DNA from 2 places in the Achromobacter sp. AONIH1 genome. Region 2 is predicted to be linked to the other one. Evidence: riboswitches for the same ligand, from Rfam matches in the RefSeq annotation. Region 2 holds a riboswitch; the other holds the start of a gene.
What was found. Region 2 has a riboswitch for glycine ahead of C2U31_RS16500 (D-amino acid dehydrogenase). Riboswitches for the same ligand answer to the same signal wherever they lie in the genome.
Positions count from the first base shown of each region.

Region 1: it holds a riboswitch for glycine, as region 2 does, so the genes downstream of both, gcvT (glycine cleavage system aminomethyltransferase GcvT) here and C2U31_RS16500 (D-amino acid dehydrogenase) in region 2, are expected to answer to the same signal.

Region 1 is NZ_CP026124.1:97,464-100,861, reverse strand. Features, by position in the region: gene C2U31_RS00410 (superoxide dismutase) at 86-700, shown strand; gene C2U31_RS00405 (ZIP family metal transporter) at 726-1,619, shown strand; glycine riboswitch at 1,729-1,823, shown strand; glycine riboswitch at 1,853-1,987, shown strand; gene gcvT (glycine cleavage system aminomethyltransferase GcvT) at 2,068-3,168, shown strand; gene gcvH (glycine cleavage system protein GcvH) at 3,256-3,398, shown strand, end outside.
Region 2 is NZ_CP026124.1:3,590,156-3,593,553, reverse strand. Features, by position in the region: gene ampC (class C beta-lactamase) at 1-1,139, opposite strand, end outside; glycine riboswitch at 1,312-1,413, shown strand; glycine riboswitch at 1,417-1,498, shown strand; gene C2U31_RS16500 (D-amino acid dehydrogenase) at 1,545-2,771, shown strand; gene C2U31_RS16495 (MFS transporter) at 2,843-3,398, opposite strand, start outside.

The DNA.
Region 1 (3,398 bases), 3.2 Mb from region 2:
TGATATCAAATAAAAATAAATATCATTTGTGTTTTCGATAGTGATTCGTTCCCGCCACCGAGGGACGATCTGACGGAGACATCTGATGGCCCATACCTTGCCCGCGCTGCCCTACGCCTATGACGCGCTGGAGCCGCACATCGACGCGCTGACGATGGAGATCCATCACGGCAAGCATCACCAGACCTACGTCAACAACCTGAACGCCGCCCTAGAAGGCGCCGGCCTGTCGACCGATGAACCGGTCGAGTCGCTGGTGGCGCGGCTGGACCAGCTGCCCGCCGCCATCACCGCGGCGGTGCGCAACAACGGCGGCGGCCATGCCAACCACAGCCTGTTCTGGACCGTGATGTCGCCGCGCGGCGGCGGCGCGCCCGACGGCGCGCTGGCGCAGGCCATCGCGTCCGACCTCGGCGGGCTGGACGCTTTCCGCGAAGCCTTCACCAAGGCCGCGCTGACCCGCTTCGGCAGCGGCTGGGCCTGGCTGTCGGTGACGCCGGCCGGCAAGCTCGTGGTCGAGAGCAGCGCCAACCAGGACAGCCCGCTGATGCACGGCAATACCCCGATCCTGGGCCTGGACGTATGGGAGCACGCCTACTACCTGAAGTACCAGAACCGCCGTCCCGAGTACATCGGCGCGTTCTACAACGTGATCGATTGGTCCGAGGTGGCGCGCCGCTACGCCGCCGCCGTGGGCTGATCGCGGTTAGGCCAGCGAGGCGCCCATGAACACATTCAGCCGACACCGGATCCGGCCGGCCGCCACCAGCGTCAGCATCTGGACGCTGGCCGTGCTGGTGTCCTGCCTGGCCCTGTACCAGCTTTGGGTCTGCCTGGACGTGCGCGCGCCGCACGTGGCCGACGCGCTGCTGGGCGGCATGATGGCCGCCGCCGCGACCGCGCTGGGCACGCTGCCCGTGCTGTTCGCCCAGACCTTGCCGCAGAAAGTGCAGGACAGCCTGTACGGCTTTGGCGCCGGCGTGATGTTGGCCGCCAGCGCCTTCTCTCTGGTGGCGCCCGGCATCGCCGCGGCGGGCGAGCTGGGGTATGGCCCCTGGGGCGCCGGCATCCTGGTGGGCGCCGCCATCCTGCTGGGCGCGGCGGTGCTGCTGCTGATGGACCGCTGCCTGCCGCACGAGCATTTCATCAAGGGCAGGGAAGGCATCGAGGCGCATCGCCTGCGCCGCACCTGGCTGTTCGTGTTCGCCATCACGCTGCACAACCTGCCCGAAGGGCTGGCCATCGGCGTGGGCTATGCCGGCAACGACCCGCTGCGCGGCACGGCGCTGGCCACCGGCATCGCCATCCAGGACATTCCCGAAGGGCTGGTGGTGGCGGTGGCGCTGATGGCCGCTGGTTACAAGCGCGCCTTCGCTGTGGCGCTGGGCATGCTGTCGGGCCTGGTCGAGCCGCTGGGCGCGGTGCTGGGCGCTGCCGTGGTGGGCTGGTCGGCGGCCTTGCTGCCGTGGGGACTGGGCTTTGCCGCCGGGGCCATGCTCTTCGTCATCAGCCATGAAATCATTCCCGAATCGCACCGCAAGGGACACGAGGTCCATGCCACCGGCGGGCTGATGCTGGGCTTCGTGCTGATGATGCTGCTGGACACCGCGCTGGGTTAGTGGCGGCGGCTTGCTCCCGGTCTGTCGCGGCCGCCCGAACGGCGCGCGGACTGCCGGGTTTCCTCGCTTTCCGGCGCCCGGGGTTTCGATGTATGCTTGCGCCGCTGTCACGCATGTTGCGGGAGAGAGCGGCCATCAAGCTGGCCGCCGCCGAAGGCGCAATTCGCCCGGAATCGCTCAGGTAACCCATACCGTCCATGCTTGCCCTGTCCCGGTTTTCGGTCGACGCGGCAAAACAGCACTCTGGAGAGACCTGGCGCCGCGCCTTTCAGGCCGTCCCGAATGGGGACGTAGCGGGCAGCCCAGGCGCCGAAGGTGCACACCCGCCACGCGGGGCAACTCTCAGGCAAAAGGACAGAGGGGCGGAAGATTCAGCCGTGCCGTGGACGCGTGTCCGCTGGCGGCTTTCCGCAACCCTGGCAACGCTGCCGCTCCGGAGTTCCCGCGCATGTCCGCAACCCTCAAACGCACCCCGCTGGCCGACGAACACATCGCCTCCGGCGCCCGAATGGTCGACTTCGGCGGCTGGGACATGCCGCTGGCCTACGGCTCGCAGTTGGAAGAGCACCACGCCGTGCGCCAGGACGCCGGCATGTTCGATGTCTCGCACATGCTCAACGTCGACGTGACCGGCCCGGACGCCTTCGCCTTCCTGCAACGCCTGGTCGCCAACGACGTGGCCAAGCTGACCGTGCCGGGCAAGGCGCTGTACAGCTGCATGCTCAATCCGCAGGGCGGCGTGATCGACGACCTGATCATCTATTTCTTCGCCGCCGATGAGTGGCGCGTCGTGGTCAATGCCGGCACCGCCGACAAGGACATCGCCTGGATGCAGCGCGTCCGGCAGTCCGGCAAGTTCGACGTGGCCATCGCGCCGCGCCGCGACCTGGCCATGATCGCCGTGCAGGGCCCGAACGCCCGCGCCAAGGTCTGGGCCGCGCGTCCGGCCTGGCAGGCCGCCAGCGAACCGCTGACGCCCTTCGTGGCCGCCCAGGTGGGCGACGACACGCTGGTGGCCCGCACCGGCTACACCGGCGAGGACGGCTTCGAGATCGTGCTGCCCGCCACGCAGGCCGTCGCGTTGTGGCGCGACCTGGCGGCGCAAGGCGTGCGTCCCTGCGGCCTGGGCGCGCGCGACACGCTGCGCCTGGAAGCCGGCATGAATCTCTACGGTCAGGACATGGACGAGCTGATCCAGCCCGACCAGGCCGGCCTGACCTGGACGGTGTCGCTGAAGAACGCCGAGCGCCGCTTCATCGGCCGCGACGCGCTGGAACAATTCGCCACCCCGGCCGCCTTCCTGGGCCTGAAGCTGCAGGAGCGCGGCGTGATGCGCGCCCACATGGCCGTGCGCGCCAAGCAGGGCGCGGGCGAGCTGACCAGCGGCACCATGTCGCCCACGCTGGGCGTGTCCATCGGCTTCGCCCGCCTGCCCGTGGGCGTGGCTCCCGGCGACACGGTCGAGGTGGACATCCGTGGCAAGTGGGTGCCCGCCCTGGTCTGCAAGCTGCCATTTGTCCGTAACGGCAAAGCCGTCGAACACTCGTAAACTCGAAGCTTCGCGCGCGCCGGCCGGCAGGCCCGCGCGCGAGGCGCGCAATCCCTTTCCCCCATCCGAATAGCCCCAGGAGTTCCCATGAGCCTGCCCACCGATCGCAAGTACACCGAGTCCCATGAATGGGTCAAAGCCGAAGGCGACGTGTTCGTCGTCGGCATCACCGACACCGCCCAGGACCAGCTGGGCGACCTGGTCTTCGTCGGCGACGTCAAGGTCGGCGC
Region 2 (3,398 bases):
AGCACCTCATAGGCCAGGCGCACGCGATCGGCGTTGGGATAGTTGCGGTTGGCCAGGATCACGATGCCGATCCGGCGTCCCGGCACGAAGGCGACGTAGGCGCCGAAGCCATTGGTGGCGCCGGTCTTGTTGATCCAGGCGTCGGCGCGCGGCGCCAGCGGCGGACGCAGCGCGCGCACGTCGTGCGTCTCGAAGGCGACCGTGTTGGAATTGCCTTCCAGCACGGTGTCCAGCGGCGCCGGATAGCGGTACTGCTCCCACACCAGGTCCTGCGTCATGCCGCCCAGTTCGAAGTAGCCCCGGTGCGTGTCGGCGATGGCCTGATCCAGCTTGGCGTCGCCGCTGGTGCCGCCCAGGTTCAGTTCCACGAAGCGCAGCAGGTCGCGGGCGCTGGTCTTGACGCCGTAGGCCTCGTCGGCCAGCACGCCGGGACTCACGCGCACCGGCTGGTTGCGCTTGTCGTAGCCCTGCGCGTAGCGCGCCATCTGGTCGGCCGGCACCTGCAGATAGGTGCTGGGCAGGCCCAGCTTGGGCAATAGCGTGCCCTGCATCAGCGGCACATAGGCCTGGCCCATGGCATTGGCGGTCACCACGCCCAGCATGCCGATGCTGGGATTGGCATACGTGCGGCGCGTGCCTTCCGCGTAGCTGGGCTGCCAGGCCTGCAGATAGGCCATGAGCTGGGCGCGGTCGCGCACCGTGTCAGGCACCTGCAGCGGAAAGCCGCCCGCCGTGTGCGTGGCCAGGCCCAGCAGCGAGACCTTGCCAAAAGCGCTGCCCGCCAGCTCGGGCACGTGGCGCTCGACCGGATCCGCCAGCGACAGCCGACCCAGCGCCTGCGCATAGGCGGCCAAGGTGGCCGAATAGGTCTTGCTGATCGAGCCCACTTCGAACAGCGTGTCGTTGGTGACCGGGACGCGCGTCTCCCAGGATGCCAGGCCGAAACTGTAGAAATGCTGCTCGCCCTGCCGGGTCACGGCCACCGCCATGCCGGCGATTTCATGCTGCTTCATCACCGTCAGCACGGCCGCGCGCACGCGGGCGTCGGCGTCGTAGATGGGGGACAGCGCCGACGCGGGCAGCGATGCGGCAAGGGCAACGGCCAGCAGGCAGCGGCGGAACAAGGCGGACAGGCGCATGGAGAACTCCCGGAAAACAGCGCAAGCAAGGCGGGCGGGGCCAGGCGGCGGCGACCGGCATGCCGGCGCGCGCCCCGCGCGAACCCAGGATGGTAGCGCCGCCGCGCCCATACTGGTACTAACCCTGAATTCCAGGACGCGAAATATTTGGCTATCCTGCCACGGTCGTAGCAAACACCCCGCAGAAGAGACTCGCCCCGGCCCGGCCGCGCGGCGGGCGCCGACGGAGCAACCGCCCCGGAAACTCTCAGGCAGACAGGACTGCGCGGTGTAGACGATCTGGAGAGAGGCGCATTGCGCGCCCACCGAAGGGGAACCCCGGCACGCGCCGGGCAAAGCTCTCAGGTACCGGGACAGATGGGGTGCAGCGGCCGGCCGGCCGTCGCCACGCCATCTGGAGCAATCATGCCCCGCATCGCCATCATTGGCGCCGGTATCACCGGCGTCACGTCCGCCTACGTCCTGCGCAAGCAGGGTTACGACGTTTCCGTCTACGACCGCCAGCGCTATCCCGCGATGGAAACCTCCTACGCCAACGGCGGCCAGCTGTCGGCCAGCAACGCCGAGGTCTGGAACAGCGCCGCCACCGTGCTCAAGGGTCTGCGCTGGCTGGGCCGCAGCAACGCGCCGCTGCTGCTCAATCCGCGCTTCAGCTGGCACAAGTATTCCTGGCTGCTGCAATTCATGCGCCAGATCCCCAACCACCGCCGCAACACCATCGCCACCACCCGGCTGGCGATCGAGGCGCGCCAGCACCTGTACGACATGGCCGAGGCCGAAGGCATCGACTTCGACCTGGAGCGGCGCGGCATCCTGCACATCTACCACGACGCCGCCAGCTTCGAGGCCGCGCGACGCGGCAACGAGCTGCTGCGCGAAGGCGGCCTGGAACGCTACGCGGTCACGCCCGAGGAGGCTCGCGACATCGAGCCGGCGCTGCAAACGGCCTGCCACGCCGGCTTCTACACGCCGTCCGACGCCACCGGCGACATCCACAAGTTCACGCGCGGGCTGGCCCAGGCCTGCGAGCGACTGGGCGTGCGCTTCGTGCAGGACGCCGACGTCGCCGCGATCGCGGCCGACGGCACGGGCTACGCGCTGGACCTGGCCGGCACGGACGGCGGCGACGACCGGTACCAGGCCGACGCCGTGGTGGTCTGCGCCGGCGCGGCCAGCCGACGCTTCGCGCGGCAGCTGGGCGACACGGTCAACATCTATCCGGTCAAGGGCTATTCGATCAGCGTGCACCTGGACGACGCCGCCAGCCGCGAGGCCGCGCCGCGCGTCAGCCTGCTCGACGAGGCCGCCAAGATCGTCACCAGCCGGCTGGGCGACCGCTTCCGCGTGGCCGGCACCGCCGAGTTCAACGGCTACAACCTGGACATCCGCGCCGAACGCGTGCAGCCGCTGGTGGACTGGACCCGCCGCCACTTCCCCGGCGTCAGGACGGCGCGCGTGGTGCCCTGGTGCGGGCTGCGCCCGATGACGCCGGACATGATGCCGCGCGTGGGTCCGGGCAAGCGGCCGGGCGTGTTCTACAACACCGGCCACGGCCACCTGGGCTGGACCTTGTCGGCGGCCACCGCGCAATTGCTGGCGGCTAGCGTCGGCGAACGGTTGCGGCCGCACTGAGACGACGCGGACGCGGCCGCAACCGGCGGACCGCCGTTCGCCGCCAGCGGGTGGCCGCCCGTCGCCTTGCGCTAGCGCGCCAGCCGGCGCATCGCCAGCGCGACGATCGCGGTCGAGGTCAGCTGCATGGCGGCCACCACGTACAGGCCGGCGGCCACGCCGCCGGTCCATTCCTTCATCCAGCCCATCATGAAGGGCGTGGCGAAGCCCGCCAGGTTGCCGACCGAATTGATGAAGGCGATGCCGCCGGCGGCTGCCGTGCCGGTCAAGAAGCCCGCCGGAATCGCCCAGAACACGGGAAACGCGCCCAGCACGCCGATGGCGGACACGCTCAGCGCGGCCATCGCCAGCACGGGATTGCCGATGTAGGCGGCGGTCAGCGCGAGCCCCGCCGCGCCGACCAGCGTGGCGCCGGCGCAATGCAGGCGCCGCTCGCCGGTCTTGTCGGAGTGCGCGCCGTTGAGCACCATCGCCACGGTGCCCAACGTGAAGGGGATCGCCGACAGCAGGCCGATGTCCAGCGCGCCGCGCACGCCCAGCTCGCGCACCAGCGAAGGCATCCAGAACGCCAGCGTGGCGTTGCCGCCGACGATGCAGAAGTAGGTGGCCGTGCACAGCCACAGCGCC